2 regions of the Streptomyces sp. NBC_00986 genome follow, and region 2 is predicted to be linked to the other one. Evidence: predicted binding sites of a transcription regulator. Region 2 holds the regulator's gene; the other holds the start of a gene.

Region 1 (8,237 bases), 1.4 Mb from region 2:
CCTGGTCCTCTCGGACTCGGCGCTGCTGGCCGAATCCCCGTCCGGGGAGGTGACCGTCGTACTGGACGACCGACTCTCCCGCCTCCCCCGCTCCGCTCTCGCGACGGACGCCATGATCGACACCACGCTCCGTAACAAGGAGGGCGGCTTCTTCACGGCCGCCGCCGATCCGTCGGTCGCTGCCCGGGCGGTCACCGGCTCGCTCCCCCGCGCCGAGGTCCGCACCCTCGTCGCCCTGACGGACGGGGCGACGCGCTGGGTGGAGAAGTTCGGCCAGGGCGACTGGGCGGACTGCTTCACCCTCGTACGGAAGGAAGGCGCACCGGAGTTGGTGAACCGGGTCCGGGCGCTGGAGCGGGCCGACGCGGAGGAGCGGACGTATCTGCGCCGGAGCAAGACGCACGACGACGCGACGGTCGTGTACGCCGAGCTGTGAACGGCCGCTGTGTCGGTGTCACTACTCCGGTGTACGACGAGCTGCGACCGGCCGCCACGTCCGGGTCACTTCTCCGCGTACGTCGACCTGTGAACGGCCGCCACGCCGGCGCCGCTTCTCCCGCGCACGCCGAACCCCGAACAGCCGCCACCCCGGCGTCACTTCTCCATGACCCCGTTCAACTGGTGGATCAGGCGGGCCAGTTCGGCGACCTCGCGGCGGTCCCAGTGGGAGAGCTGGCTGACGTAGCGGGCCCGCCGGGCCTCGCGGACGTGGGCGACCCGGCGGCGGCCCTCGTCGGTGAGGTCGACCAGCCAGGCGCGGCCGTCCGCCGGGTCGGGCTCGCGGGCGATCAGGCCGAGGTCCTCCAGGGCGCGCAGCTGGCGGGACATGGTGGCCTTGCCGACGCCGATGTAGGCGGCCAGCTCGGTGGCGCGCTGCCTGCCGTACTCGTCCAGCCGGACCAGCAGGCCGTACGCGGCGGACTCCAGGTCGGGGTGGACCTCACGGGCCATCTCGCCCTGGTTGGCCCGGGCCCGGCGGAAGAGGAACGTCAACTCGCGCTCCAGGGACAGGTATTCGTGGTCGACGGCAAGCCCGTCGGGACCCACGGGCAGCGCGCCGCCGGCCCCGGACAGGCCGCCGCCGTCCGCGGGAAGCCCACCGCCGTTCCTGTCCTCACCCTTGTGCACGTCAGCACCCATTGGTCCGCTTTCCCGATCGTGAAAGTTTCCGCCAAACACCGTCATCGCCGCAGCTCCGCCAGTATTTCGCAGGGCTAGACCAACGGCGTCGTCCGGACCCCCTTCCCACGCGGTCTTCTCGGTGCGTAGCTTCCTTATCAGGCAACGACTGGCATGGCCACGCCAACATCAACACACCTTCCCCCACTCCCCCACCGCGCTCCACCGCGCCCTCGGAGGCACGCCATGCCCGCGCCCATGCCTGTGCTCAGACCCCGAACACCACGCCTGCGGCACCTCTCCCTCGCCCTCGCCCTCTCCGGACTCCTGCTGGCGGGCCTCTCCCACCCGGCCGGCGCCGCCACGGTCCCCACCCGCGGCTCCGCCTACCTCGGCATCGGCGTCCTGGCGCACGACGGCCAGGACGGCACCCCGACCGGCGGTGACGCCACCCAGACGGAGGGCGTCGACGTCAGCGGCTACCAGGGCAACGCCGCCTGGTCGACCCTGTGGAGCAGCGGGGTCAAATGGGCCTACACGAAGGCGACCGAGGGGACGTACTACACGAACCCGTACTTCGCCCAGCAGTACAACGGCTCCTACGGCGTCGGCATGATCCGCGGTGCCTACCACTTCGCGACCCCGGACACGACGAGCGGCGCCACCCAGGCCAACTACTTCGTCGACCACGGCGGCGGCTGGTCCAAGGACGGCAGGACCCTCCCCGGTGTCCTCGACATCGAGTGGAACCCGTACGGCGCGTCCTGCTACGGCAAGTCGGCCGCGGCGATGGTGAGTTGGATCGCCGACTTCCTGTCCACGTACAAGTCCCGGACCGGCCGTGACGCGGTGATCTACACGGCGACGAGCTGGTGGAGCGACTGCACGGGCAACTCCAGTGCCTTCGCTTCGGCCAATCCACTGTGGATCGCGCGGTACGCCTCGGACCCGGGGACGCTGCCGGCGGGATGGGGCTTCTACACGATGTGGCAGTACACGTCGTCCGGGACGACGGTCGGGGACCACGACAAGTTCAACGGCGCGCTGGACCGGGTGGTCGCGCTCGCCAACGGCTGACGAGCCGTCCCCGTACTACGGCGAAGGCCCGGGCCTCCCTTGAAGGGACCCGGGCCTTCACCTACCGGTGGACGTCCGTCACGCCGCCACCGGAACCTCCGACGTCGCGCCGTTCGTGGCCGGCGCCAGCGCCAGCTCCAGGACCTGGCGGACGTCCGTCACCGCGTGGACGTCGAGCTTGTCCAGGACCTCGGCCGGGACGTCGTCCAGGTCGGGCTCGTTGCGCTTCGGGATGATGACGGTGGTGACCCCGGCCTGGTGCGCGGCGAGCAGCTTCTGCTTCACGCCGCCGATCGGGAGGACCCGACCGGTCAGGGAGACCTCACCCGTCATCGCCACGTCCGTGCGGACCAGGCGGCCGCTGAGCAGCGACGCCAGGGCCGTCGTCATCGTGACACCCGCGCTCGGGCCGTCCTTCGGCACCGAACCCGCCGGGAAGTGGATGTGCACACCCCGGTCCTTCAAGTCGCCCACGGGCAGCTCCAGTTCGGCGCCGTGCGAGCGGAGGAAGGACAGGGCGATCTGCGCGCTCTCCTTCATCACGTCACCGAGCTGACCGGTCAGGGTCAGACCCGCCGCGCCCGTCTCCGGGTCGGCCAGCGACGCCTCGACGTAGAGGACGTCACCGCCCGCGCCGGTGACCGCGAGTCCGGTGGCGACACCGGGTACGGCCGTGCGGCGCTCGGCCGGGTCCTGGGCGGACTCGGGCACGTGGTGCGGCCGTCCGATCAGCGCGCGCAGGTCGGCGTCGGTCACCGTGAACGGCAGCTCCCGCTGGCCCAGTTCGTGCTGGGCCGCGATCTTGCGCAGCAGCCGGGCGACGGACCGCTCCAGGGTACGGACGCCCGCCTCACGGGTGTACTCGCCGGCGAGCTTGCGCAGCGCGCTCTCGTCGATGACGACCTCGTCGTCCTTGAGCCCCGCCCGCTCCAGCTGACGCGGGAGCAGGTGGTCACGGGCGATGACGACCTTCTCGTCCTCGGTGTAACCGTCCAGCCGGACCAGTTCCATCCGGTCGAGCAGCGCCTCCGGGATGGCTTCGAGCACGTTGGCCGTCGCCAGGAACACCACATCGCTCAGGTCGAGTTCGACCTCCAGGTAGTGGTCGCGGAAGGTGTGGTTCTGCGCGGGGTCGAGCACTTCGAGCAGAGCCGCCGCCGGGTCGCCCCGGTAGTCGGACCCCACCTTGTCGATCTCGTCCAGCAGGACCACCGGGTTCATGGACCCGGCCTCCTTGATGGCCCGGACGATACGACCGGGCAGCGCACCGACGTACGTACGCCGGTGACCGCGGATCTCGGCCTCGTCGCGAACCCCGCCCAGCGCGACCCGGACGAACTTCCGCCCCATGGCGTGCGCGACGGACTCACCGAGCGAGGTCTTGCCGACACCGGGCGGACCGACGAGGGCGAGCACGGCACCACCGCGCCGGCCTCCGACAACTCCCAGGCCCCGCTCCGCACGCCGCTTGCGCACGGCCAGGTACTCGGTGATGCGCTCCTTCACGTCGTTCAGACCGGCGTGCTCGGCGTCGAGGATCGCCTTGGCGCCCTGGATGTCGTACTCGTCCTGGGTCCTTTCGTTCCAAGGCAGTTCAAGAACGGTGTCCAGCCAGGTGCGGATCCACGACCCCTCGGGCGACTGGTCGGAGGACCGCTCCAGCTTCTCGACCTCCTTGAGCGCGGCCTCACGGACCTTCTCGGGAAGATCGGCGGCCTCGACGCGAGCCCGGTAGTCGTCGGACTCCTCGCCGTCGCTCGTGTCCCCGTTCAGCTCGCGCAGTTCCTTGCGGACGGCTTCGAGCTGGCGCCGCAGCAGGAACTCACGCTGCTGCTTGTCGACGCCTTCCTGCACGTCCTTGGCGATGGTCTCGGCAACGTCCTGCTCGGCGAGGTGGTCGCGCAGGTGCTGGGTGGCGAGCTTCAGCCGGGCCACCGGATCGGCGGTCTCCAGCAGCTCGATCTTCTGCTCGGTGGTGAGGAAGGGCGAGTAACCGGAGTTGTCGGCGAGCGTGGACACATCGTCAATGGCCTGCACGCGGTCGACGACCTGCCAGGCCCCGCGCTTGCGCAGCCATGCCGTGGCCAGCGCCTTGTATTCCTTCACCAGCTCGGAAACGGAGCCGGGCAAGGGTTCGGGCAGGCTCTCGTCGAGCGCGGTGCCCTCGACCCAGAGCGCGGCACCGGGCCCGGTGGTCCCGGCCCCGATCTTCACGCGGCTACGGCCGCGGATCAGCGCACCCGGGTCACCGTCGGCCAGCCGGCCGACCTGCTCGATAGTGCCGAGCACACCCGTGGTCGCGTAGGTCCCGTCGATCCGTGGCACCAGCAGGACCTTGGGCTTTCCGGGCTCGGACCGCGCGGCAGCCTGAGCGGCCTCCACGGCGGCGCGTACATCGGTGTCGTTCAGGTCCAGCGGAACCACCATTCCGGGCAGCACGACCTCGTCGTCGAGCGGCAGCACGGGCAGGGTGAGCGGTGTGGACGTCGAAGCCATGATCTCCCCTTAGGCAGTCAAGTTGAGCTATGCCGACTCAATGCTTGGGCGTCTTCGATTGTTCCCCACCGGTTGTTCGCCGTGAGCGATCAGGCGTGGCGCCCCGGGCTCTGCGCAGGTCAACACGGAAACGGGGCGGGGGCTTCCCGGGGAACGGGGTGGTCTGACGGGGTGGCCGGGGCTGGCCGCCCGATCACGACGGCCGACCTCGACACCCGGCTTCGACGGTCGACCGCGGCGGCCGACCTCGGCACCCGACCTCGGCGGCCGATGTCAGTGGCGCCTGCCACGATCCCCTGACGCGACGCCATCACGATCACGATCAGGAGAGACGCATGGGCACCTGGGACGTCGGCCCCTTCGACAACGACACCGCTGCGGACTGGTGCGGCGACCTCGACGACGCCTCCCCGGACACGCGTCAGGGCTTTGTGCGGGACGCACTCGCCCGAGCGGCCGACACCATCGATTACCTCGACGCACGCATCGCCGACGAAGCCATCGCGGCAGCGGCCCTGGTCGCCGCACAACACCCCGACGGAGAGCCCGCCCACCCCCACTACGGACCGGACGAGCCCGTCCCCGACCTGACCGGTCTACGTGCCCTCGCCCTCCAGGCCCTCGACCGCGTCATGACCGAGCCGTCCGAACTCCTGGAGCTCTGGGACGGACCGGACGGCGACCCCTGGCAGACGACGATCAACCGGCTCCGCGGCACACTCACGCCCCGGCCACCGGAAGAACAGCTCCACCTGAGCTGACCCGCGCAGCAGCAACACAACCGCCCGTTCCTCATCCGGAAGGTCCACATGAGCTGGGACGTTCTTCTCCTCAACCTGCCCGACGACATCACCTCGGCGCAGGACATACCCGACGACTACACCCCGCGCCCACTCGGCCCACTGCACGAGGTCCTCGCGACCGTGAGCCGGGCCGAGCCCTCAGCCGACCTCTCGGATCCCACCTGGGGCGACCTCACCGGACCCACCTGGTCCATCGAACTCAACATCGGCTCGGATGATCCCGTGGACTCGGTCATGCTCCACATCCGCGGCTCCGGCGACGACGTGCTCGCCTCCGTCTTCCGCCTCGCGGGCGCCCTCGGCTGCAAGGTGCTGGACTGCTCCTCAGGAGACCTGATCACTCCGGGAGGGTCCTCGGGCTGGCACGCGTTCCAGGAGTTTCGCGACCGCATGTTCAGCCCCTCCGAAAAGGGCTGATCATCCTCGCCGGGTAGGCTCACAGCGTCATGGAACAACTGCCCGAGAGCGTGGACCGGGACATCCTGGAGCACCGGATCATCGCCGCGATCGCCACCATCCGCGAAACCCTGGGGTGCACCATCCACCAGGCGATCGATGTCTTCGCGGAGCGGTACGAAGGGCTGCGCCGTGATCGTCCGGACGACTTCGATCTGAGCCGGGACGAATACGGCCGAGGCTTCTACTCCTGATCCAACCGACTCGGCCGAAGCGTGCCCGGCCCGAACGTGCGGGGAGGCTCGGCGCTCACGGAGGGTGAGGCGCGAAAGTGTGACACTTTGGGCCGATGTGTCACGTTTCTACGGGGAGGGTCTCCTCCGGCGGGGGGGGGCGGCGACGATCTCACGCCGCCACGCGCCCCGGCACGCCTGACATCAGCTCGAACCACACGACCTTGCCCTGGGCCGGCCCCATCGCGAAGCTCCCCCAGGCATCAACACAGAGCTCCACGAGGGCGAGCCCACGACCACCTTCGGCATACGGCTCCGGACAGCCCGTCGGGTACGGCACCAGGAAACCCGCGTCCCAGAAGCTGGCCCGCAGCCGCTTGTCGGCCCACTTGAGGCTGAGGGAGGCGGGGCCGGGTGCGTGACGCCAGGTGTTGGTGAGGAGTTCGGAGGTCAACAGGACGGCGGGGGCGAGGGGGTCCTGGGGGACGCGGAGGGTGTAGCGCCACTCGGAGGGGGGTTCGGGCAGGCGTTCGTCCATGGCAACTCTCCCATGCCGAGGTGGAGTTGATTCGAAGCTCACCGTAGGCTGGCACGCCTAACTAGTGCCACCGAATGGTGCAGATTGGCAGCTGAATAACCCGAACGAGTGACGACATGCCGTCCGGCGCCCGGTAGGAAAGGGCCATGGCTTCACGGACCTTCATCACCGAGCGCCAACGGCGGCTGGGCACCGAGCTACGGCGCATGCGCGAGAACTGCGGGCTGACCATCCAGGAGGCGGCCGACCGACTCGGCACGAACCGCTCGCACGTCACGAACATGGAGCTGGCCCGCTTCGGGGTGAGCGCGGAGCGCGTGCGCACGCTGGCCGCCCTCTACGACTGCCCGGACACCGACTACGTGGACGCCCTTGGCGCGATGGCCGGGGACCGCACGCGCGGGTGGTGGGAGGGCTATCGAGGGGCCATCACGGCGAGCGGTCTCGACCTTGCCGAACTCGAATACCACTCCACGAGTCTGCGGGTCTTCGTCGCCATGCACGTGCCGGGCCTGCTGCAGACCGAGCAGTACGCGCGTGCCGTGTTGTCCGAGACCGTTCCGGCCTGGCCCATGCCGGAGCTCCGACGATGGCTCTCATACCGCATGCGGCGCCGCGACATCCTCGATCGGGACGACCCGCCCACCTGCACCTTCGTGATCCACGAGGCAGCGCTACGGCTCCAGTTCGGCGGCCGGGAGATCATGCGGGGCCAGTTGCAGGAGCTGGTCGACGCCTCACGACGCCGGAACGTCACCTTGCGGGTGATCCCGTTCAGCGCGGGCGGCTTCCCCGTCCCCGGGCTCACCGTGACGTACGCCTCCGGCGCGGTACCGCAGCTCGACACCGTTCAGCTCGACAGGGCGACCACGACTGAATTCCTTGATGCGCAGACCCAACTGGCGAACTACCGTGCACTGATGGAGCGCATCACCAAGGCCGCGCTCCCCGTGAAGGAGTCACGGGAATTCATCCGCACCCTTGCGGACAGCACTTGAAAGTTGGGGACATGTCCGAGATCGCCTGGCAGAAGTCGTCCTACTCCGGCTCGGGAGAGACGAACTGCGTTGAAATCGGCGCCACTCCACACACTCTCGCCCTCCGCGAAAGCGACAACCCCACGGTCGTACTCCACACCGACCATCCCCAACTCACCGCCCTCCTAGGGCACATCAGGGCCACCACCCCTCGTACCGTCTCCCCGTGAAGCACTTGAAAGTTGGGGACATGTCCGAGATCACCTGGCAGAAGTCGTCCTACTCCGGTTCGGCGGACAACAACTGCGTCGAACTCGCGGCATCGGACACCACCCTCGCCCTCCGCGAGAGCGACGCCCCCACCACCGTGCTCCACACCGACCACCCCCAACTCACCGCCCTCCTAAGGCACATCAAGACCACCACCCCCCGTCGATAACCAGTTGCCCCGGCTCGTACACCTCCCCGTACCGTCACCCCGTGACAGAACCGGAAACCGAGACGCAGACCCTCCTCTCCGCCTACGACAACCAGCTGCGCGCCACCCCACCCACCCCGCCCGCCGGAGTGACGTACGAGAAGGACGGGCCTCTGCTAC
Region 2 (8,237 bases):
AGCACAACCAACTCCTTTCCCCACGAGTCGTGATCATCGGCGGCCAGTGCCGCCGAGACCGATCCGACAAGGGACCGCATGAACCCAGCCAGACACACGACCGCCGTCGCCGTCGTGCTCTCCGTCGCGGGCGGCCTGCTCGCCGGCGCGACGATCTCCGCCTCCGCGGCGGCCAGTTGCACCTCGCCCGTCTTCAAGCGCCAGTTCTTCGCGAACACCTCCTTCTCGGGCACCCCCAAGAAGACGGACTGCGACAACGCGATCGACCGGACCTGGACCGGCGCCCCCGCCTCCGGCCTCCCGAAGGACACCTTCGGCGTCCGCTGGAGCGTGACCCGGGACTTCGGCTCCGGCGGTCCGTTCGCCCTCGCCGCGTCCGGGCTCGACGGAATCCGCGTGTACGTCGACGGCGTCCGCAAGGTCGACCTGTGGAAGAACACCTCCACGACCGTGAGCAGGACGGCCAACGTGACGATCCCCAAGGGCAAGCACACCCTGCGGATCGACTACGCCAACTGGACGGGCGCCGCGAAGGTCAAGTTCACGTACACGCCCCGGACTTCGGCCACCGTCGACAAGGTCGAGCCGCTCGCCCCGACGGGCACGGCGGTGTCGTACTCCTCCGCGACCGGCAGGGCGAAGCTCACCTGGTCGAAGAACACGGAGATGGACCTCGCGGGGTACCGGGTCTACCGGCGCCCGAAGGGGACCGCGTTCGGCGGCACACCGCTCGCCACGACCGCCTCCACCTCGTACACCGACACCGGTCTCCCGGTGACCGGCGAGGACACCTACTACTACGAGCTCCGCGCGCTCGACGCGGCCGGCAACGAGTCCGGCGGCACCGCCGACCAGCCCGTCACCACCGCCGACCGCACCGCCCCCGCCGTGCCCACCGGGCTGGAGACCTCCCTCTCGGTGGGCGGAATCCCGGTCGAGTGGACCGCGGTCGCCGGAGCGACGTCGTACCGCGTGTACCGGGCGCCGGACGGGAGCAGCTCGTACGCCAGGATCGGGGACACGGCCAAGGCCTCGTACCTGGACACCTCGGCGGCGGAGGAGAGCACCTACACCTACCGGGTGACCGCCCTGGACGCGGCGGGCAACGAGTCCGCCCGCTCCGCCGCCCTCAGGGCCACCCGCCCGGACAGCACCGCGCCTCCCGCGGTGACCGGACTGACGGTCACGCCGACCGGGTACGGCTTCTCGCTGGCCTGGGACCCGAACCCGGCGCCCGACCTCGGGCGGTACCTCGTCTACCGGGGCCGGCTCCTGGGCGACGAGGAGAAGGTCTGCTCCGTCCACGAGGTGGAGTGGCTGTCCGCCGCCACCACGTCGTACGCGTACGCGACCCTGCCCGACGGCGAAGAGGCCTGCTTCTTCGTCGACGCGTACGACGACAACTGGCTCTCCACCTGGAAGTCGACCGGCGAGGCCCACATCGTGGTGGAGACGGAACTCGACGTGACGCCGAGCGTCACCACTCCGGAGGGCTCCCCGCTGGAACTGGACGCGTCCGCGACGGAGGGCGGCGCGGGGGTCGACCTCGACTGGAACTGGAGCTCCGCCTCCCAGGAGACGACCGGCTTCCGCGTCCACCGCTGGAACCCCGCCACCGGGACGTACGAGAAGATCGCCGACCTCGGCAGCGAGGCCGGCACGTACCACGACGCCGGCGCCGCGCGCGGCACCACGTCCTTCTACTGGGTGACCACGCTGGCCGCGGACGGCACCGAGTCCGTGCCGGCGGGCGACTGGGCGGCCCTGACGCCCTGAACGTCCTGAACACACGGAAGGGGCCCGGAGGTCGGTGAACCTCCGGGCCCCTTCGGGATGCCTGTGCCGTGCGTCAGTCCGAGGACTGCTGCCGCTTCGGCCGCCACACCACCAGCGCGCTGGTCTGCTGGACCTCCTGGTACGGGACCAGGTCGCGCCGGTACGACGCGTGCACCGCGGCCTCGCGCTGCTGCATCGTGGCCGCCGCGCCCTCGACCGCCGACTGGAGCTCGGCGACGCGCTGCTGGAGCGCGACCACCTGGTTCTCCAGCTCGATGATGCGCTTGATGCCGGCCAGGTTGATGCCCTCGGTCTGCGACAACTGCTGGACGGTGCGCAGCAGTTCGATGTCGCGGGCCGAGTAGCGCCGGCCGCGCCCGGCCGTACGGTCCGGGGAGACCAGGCCGAGGCGGTCGTACTGACGCAGCGTCTGCGGGTGCAGGCCGGAGAGCTGGGCCGCCACCGAGATGACGTAGACCGGGGTCTCCTCGGTCAGTTCATAAGGGTTACGCCGACGGCCGTCCATCACTCTCATGCTCCCTTCGCGGCCTGGAACAGCTCCGCCCGCGGGTCCTCGCCCGCGGTCGCCTCTCGATACGCCTCCAGTGCGTCACGAGCATTCCCCGTGACGTCCTTCGGGACACTCACCTCGACCGTGACGAGGAGATCGCCCCGGGTGCCGTCCTTGCGGACCGCGCCCTTGCCGCGGGCGCGCATCGTCCGGCCGTTCGGCGTGCCCGGGGGCAGCTTCAGCGTCACCGGCGGGCCGCCCAGGGTGGGCACCCTGACCTCGCCGCCGAGTGCCGCCTCGGCGAACGTCACCGGGACCGTCACCGTGAGGTTGTCGTCCTTGCGGCCGAACACGGGGTGCGCGTCGACGTGCACCATGACGTACAAGTCCCCTGCGGGACCGCCCCGTTCACCCGGTGCGCCCTTGCCGCGGAGCCGGATGCGCTGGCTGTCCGTGACCCCCGCAGGGATCCGGACCTGCATGGTCCGGGACGACTTGGCGCGTCCGCTGCCCTTGCACTCGATGCAGGGGTGCTCGGCGATGAGGCCGCGGCCCTTGCAGTCGGGGCACGGGTCCGTGAGCGAGAAGCCGCCGCCGGAGCCGCGCGCCACCTGGCCGGTGCCGACGCAGGTCGGGCACACGCGCGGTGTGCCGTTCTTGTCGCCGGTGCCCGAACAGGCCTTGCAGGGCTGCTGCGAGGACATCCGCAGCGGGACCGTGGCCCCTTCGATGGCCTCCGTGAAGCTGAGCGTGACCTCGGACTCGATGTCCTGGCCGCGCCTGGGCTGCGTACGGGTCGTGCCCGTGCCGCCGCGGTTGAACAGGCCCCCGAAGACGTCACCGATCCCGCCGCCGAAGCCGCCGGCTCCCCCGGCGCCACCACCGCCCTGGGCGCCGCCTCCGAAGAGGTCGCCCAGGTCGAAGTTGAAGTTGCCGCCGCCCGCGCCGCCCGGCCCCGGGCGGTAGCCGCCGTTGCCGAAGAGGGAGCGGGCCTCGTCGTACTCCTTGCGCTTCTTGGGGTCACCGAGGATGTCGTTGGCCTCGGAGATCTCCTTGAAGCGCTCCTCGGCCTTGGCGTTGCCCTTGTTGGCGTCCGGGTGGAACTCGCGGGCGAGCTTCCGGTACGCCTTCTTGATCTCGGCCTCGGTGGCGTCCTTGGGGACGCCGAGGACCTTGTAGTAGTCCTTCTCGATGAAGTCCTTGGTGCTCATCCTCGACGTCCCTCCTTTCCTTTGGTGCTACTCCCCTTGCGGGTCCCGTGGGGTGCGATGTCAGCCCTCGTCCGGGCCACCGCTCTCCTTGTCGTCGTCCGCGGTCTCGGCGGCGTCCGAGGACTCCGCCTTGCCGGTCCCCGCGGCACCGGGCTGCGGCTCCGCGACCGCCACCCGCGCGGGGCGGATGGTGCGCTCGCCGATGCGATACCCGGGCTGCAGGATCGCCACGCAGGTCGTCTCCGTGACGTCCGGCGCGTACGAGTGCATCAGGGCCTCGTGGATCGTCGGGTCGAAGGGCTCGCCCTCCTTGCCGAACTGCTGCAGTCCCATCTTCGCCGCGGCGGTCTCCAGGGATTCCGCCACCGACTTGAAACCGCCGACGAGTTCACCGTGTTCCCGCGCGCGGCCGATGTCGTCGAGCGTGGGCATCAGCTCGGTCAGGAGGTTCGCCACGGCGATCTCCTTGACCGCGATGCGGTCCCGCTCGACCCGGCGGCGGTAGTTCTGGAACTCGGCCTGGAGCCGCTGGAGGTCCGCGGTGCGCTCTTCGAGCGCCTTGCGCACCTGGTCCAGCTGGGCCGTCAGACCGGCGATCTGCGCGCTGCTTGCGTCCCCTGCCGGGGCCGCCCCCTCCCCACTGCTGGAGGGGGAGGCGGCCTGCGGCTCGGCGTCGTCGGGGGTGGCGCCGGAAGGGACATCAGGCTTCTCGTCGAAGCCCGGGGTCTCCTCCGTCACGCGGCACCGTCCTTGCGCTCGTCGTCCACGATCTCGGCGTCCACCACGTCGTCGTCCGCCTTGGGCGCCTCGGCACCCGGGGCGTCGCCGCCCGCGGCCTGACCGGCCTGGGCGTCCGCGTACATGGCCTGGCCGACCTTCTGCGAGACCGCGGCGACCTTCTCGGTGGCGGTGCGGATCTCGGCGGTGTCCTCGCCCTTGAGCGCGGCCTTCAGCTCCTCGACGGCGGCCTCGACCTCGGTCTTGACCTCGCCGGGGACCTTGTCCTCGTTGTCCTTGAGGAACTTCTCCGTCTGGTAGACGAGCTGCTCGCCCTGGTTGCGGGACTCGGCGGCCTCGCGGCGACGGTGGTCCTCGTCCGCGTACTGCTCGGCCTCCTGGCGCATGCGGTCGACCTCGTCCTTCGGCAGCGAGGAGCCGCCGGTGACGGTCATCTTCTGCTCCTTGCCGGTGCCGAGGTCCTTGGCCGTGACGTGCATGATGCCGTTGGCGTCGATGTCGAAGGAGACCTCGATCTGCGGGACACCACGCGGGGCCGGCGGCAGACCGGTCAGCTCGAACATCCCGAGCTTCTTGTTGTACGCCGCGATCTCGCGCTCGCCCTGGTAGACCTGGATCTGCACGGAGGGCTGGTTGTCCTCGGCGGTGGTGAAGATCTCGGACCGCTTGGTCGGGATCGTGGTGTTGCGCTCGATGAGCTTGGTCATGATCCCTCCCTTGGTCTCGATACCGAGGGACAGCGGGGTCACGTCGAGGAGCAGGACGTCCTTGACCTCGCCCTTGAGGACACCGGCCTGGAGGGACGCGCCGATGGCGACGACCTCGTCCGGGTTGACGCCCTTGTTGGCGTCCTTGCCGCCGGTCAGCTCGCGCACGATCTCCGCGACGGCCGGCATACGGGTGGAGCCACCGACGAGGACGACGTGGTCGATCTCGTTGATGGAGATCCCGGCGTCCTTGATGACGTTGTGGAACGGCGTCTTGCAGCGCTCCAGCAGGTCGGCCGTCAGCTGCTGGAACTGGGCGCGGGTGAGCTTCTCGTCCAGGTGCAGCGGGCCCTCGGCGGACGCCGTGATGTAGGGCAGGTTGATCGAGGTCTCGGTGGAGCTGGACAGCTCGATCTTGGCCTTCTCGGCAGCCTCACGCAGACGCTGCAGGGCCATCTTGTCCTTGCCCAGGTCCACGCCGTGGCCGGACGCGAACTGCTTCACCAGGTAGTCGACGACCCGCTGGTCCCAGTCGTCACCACCGAGGTGGTTGTCGCCGTTCGTGGCCTTCACCTCGACGACGCCGTCGCCGATCTCCAGGAGGGACACGTCGAAGGTGCCGCCACCGAGGTCGAAGACGAGGATCGTCTGGTCGTCCTTGTCGAGGCCGTACGCCAGCGCCGCGGCGGTCGGCTCGTTCACGATGCGCAGGACGTTCAGGCCCGCGATCTCGCCGGCCTCCTTCGTCGCCTGACGCTCGGAGTCGTTGAAGTACGCCGGGACGGTGATGACCGCGTCGGCCACCTTCTCGCCCAGGTAGGCCTCGGCGTCGCGCTTCAGCTTCTGCAGGATGAAGGCGCTCATCTGCTGCGGGTTGAAGCTCTTGCCGTCCAGCTCGATCTTCCAGTCCGTGCCCATGTGGCGCTTCACGGAACGGATGGTCCGGTCAACGTTCGTGACCGCCTGGCGCTTGGCCACCTCTCCGACGAGCACCTCGCCGTTCTTGGCGAAGGCGACGACGGACGGCGTGGTCCTGGCGCCCTCTGCGTTGGTGATGACGGTGGGCTCGCCGCCTTCAAGAACGCTGACGACGGAGTTAGTCGTGCCCAGGTCGATGCCGACCGCACGTGCCATGGTTGATTCCTCCAGCAATGACTTGAGTGGAACGGACTCAAGTGTGCACGACACTCACCGCTCGGTCAACAGAGCTGAGTCGACCAGGCTCAACTCTTATCCGTTCCTTACACGCAACTGCGCCCTGACCTGCGTGGATGCGGCACGCCGTCCCCCGTAGACAGAGACTTTAAGCAGCCCGAACACGACGACAAGGGCCCCGCCCCCCACCCACGCGACGGCGGATTCGCCCGCCCACCCGTTGTGCACGAGCACCCCGACGAGCACTCCGGAGAACCCTCCGACCCCCAGAACAACCACCGCTCCTTGCGGAGTGAGCCCCAACCTCCGCAGCCGATGGGCGAGATGGTCGGGCCCGCCCCGCAACAGGGCCCGCCCGGCCAGCCGTCGGGACAGCAGCACGAGTACGGCATCCGCACTCGCAACGGCGGTGAGCGCGAACAGCACCCCCGCACTGGACGCGAACCCGCGCCCGGCCTGCGTGACGACGGCGGCCGAGGCGAGCACGAACCCCGTGAACAGCGAGCCGCACGCGCCGAGCGCGATCCGCGCGGGATGCCAGTTGTGCATCAGGAACCCGGTGAGCGCGGCGGCCAGCACACTCAGCAACACCGCGAGCCCGTCCATGACTTCCATCGCGGCACAGGCCCCGACCCCGAAGGCGGTGACCACCCCGACGGTCCCCGCGAGCCCGTCGGCGTGATCGAGCCCCTTGAAGGCACCGGCGACGAAGACGATCCACACCGCCGCCAACACCCCTCCGGGCACCCCGATCTCCCCGTACGGCACGACACAGGCCGCCGCGACAGCCGTACCGAGGACGAGGAACCGGGTCTTCAGCCGCCACACATCGGCGACGAGCCCGAGCGCGGCGACGGCGGACCCGGCACCCAGCAGTCCGCCGACGCCGTCACCGAGCGGGGCGACGCCGGTCCAGTCGCACGCCCAGGTCACCGACACGACGGCGAGCACGACGGCCAGCCCCCCGAGCAGCGGTACCGGACGCGTCCGCCGTCTGCGGTCGACGATCCTCGCCCGCAGTGCGGGTACCCGGAGCAGTGCGGCGAGGACGGCGGCGAGGAGCAGGGCGGTCGTGGCGGCGAGAATCCCGTAGAGCACGGATCCAAATTAGACGCAAATGTACCAATTCAGTACGAATAACACGATCAGACCGTAACAAGCTTGGGAACAAGCCCGGAGCAGGTCTTTTTAGGCAACCCTCAGCGACACACATCACCGCACGGCTGGCTACAGTGCGACGCAAGATAGGGGTAGTCTCGGTCGAACCGATTAAGTTACCGCTTAGTAATGTGCTAGGTGGTAATGCCATGACCCCTCGCAGGCCCGAGGAGCCCTGAAATGCAACTCGCCGCGATCATCGTGTCGCTGGTTCTGATCGTGGTCGGTGTGGCGCTGTTCGCCCGCGCCGTCCTGCAGATCTACACCTTCATGCGACTCGGCCAGAACGTGCCCAAGGGCACCCGCACCGACGAGCCCGTCCAGCGCACAGTCACCGTGGCCAAGGAGTTCCTCGGCCACACCCGGATGAACCGCTGGGGTGTCGTCGGCGTCGCGCACTGGTTCGTGGCGGTGGGCTTCTTCTCGCTGCTGCTGACGATCGTCAACGCCGTCGGCCAGCTCTTCCAGGCCGACTGGCTGCTGCCGATCATCGGTGAGTGGGCGCCGTACAACGTCTTCGTCGAGTTCATCGGCACGATGACGGTCCTCGGCATCCTCGCCCTGATCGTGATCCGCCAGCTGAGCAAGCCGAACAAGCCGGGCCGCAAGTCCCGCTTCGCCGGCTCGAACTTCGGCCAGGCGTACTTCGTCGAGGCCGTCATCCTCATCGTCGGCGTCTGCATCTTCATGCTGCACGCGCTCGAGGGCGCCCAGCACCACGTCGACGCGTACGAGGCGTCCTTCTTCATCTCGTACCCGGTGGTCTCGGCCCTGCGGCACCTGGACGTCTCCACGCTCCAGAACCTCACCTACTTCTTCGCCGGCCTGAAGATCGCGACCTCCTTCATCTGGATGATCACGGTCGCCCTGAAGACGGACATGGGCGTGGCCTGGCACCGTTTCCTCGCGTTCCCGAACATCTGGTTCAAGCGCAACGCGACCGGCGAGACCTCGCTCGGCGCCCTGCTCCCGATGACGTCG

What was found. Region 2 encodes HspR, which represses chaperone genes until heat shock. Its sites were predicted from a motif close to TTGAGNNNNNNNNNCTCAA; they were not measured.
Region 1: a site for HspR is predicted at 4,715-4,733, ahead of lon (endopeptidase La). Genes of this name have one in related genera too.

What each region holds. Positions count from the first base shown of each region.
Region 1 covers NZ_CP108733.1:4,342,314-4,350,550, forward strand. Annotated here, with positions in the region: gene OG504_RS18630 (protein phosphatase 2C domain-containing protein) at 1-436, shown strand, start outside; gene OG504_RS18635 (MarR family winged helix-turn-helix transcriptional regulator) at 595-1,140, opposite strand; gene OG504_RS18640 (lysozyme) at 1,378-2,196, shown strand; gene lon (endopeptidase La) at 2,275-4,692, opposite strand; gene OG504_RS18650 (DUF4259 domain-containing protein) at 5,028-5,453, shown strand; gene OG504_RS18655 (hypothetical protein) at 5,502-5,912, shown strand; gene OG504_RS18660 (hypothetical protein) at 5,942-6,145, shown strand; gene OG504_RS18665 (ATP-binding protein) at 6,297-6,662, opposite strand; gene OG504_RS18670 (Scr1 family TA system antitoxin-like transcriptional regulator) at 6,809-7,660, shown strand; gene OG504_RS18675 (DUF397 domain-containing protein) at 7,672-7,869, shown strand; gene OG504_RS18680 (DUF397 domain-containing protein) at 7,890-8,078, shown strand; gene OG504_RS18685 (GNAT family N-acetyltransferase) at 8,120-8,237, shown strand, end outside.
Region 2 covers NZ_CP108733.1:5,783,038-5,791,274, forward strand. Annotated here, with positions in the region: gene OG504_RS25545 (fibronectin type III domain-containing protein) at 79-1,776, shown strand; gene OG504_RS25550 (heat shock protein transcriptional repressor HspR) at 1,850-2,302, opposite strand; gene dnaJ (molecular chaperone DnaJ) at 2,308-3,498, opposite strand; gene grpE (nucleotide exchange factor GrpE) at 3,559-4,236, opposite strand; gene dnaK (molecular chaperone DnaK) at 4,233-6,077, opposite strand; gene OG504_RS25570 (MraY family glycosyltransferase) at 6,174-7,196, opposite strand; gene OG504_RS25575 ((Fe-S)-binding protein) at 7,437-8,237, shown strand, end outside.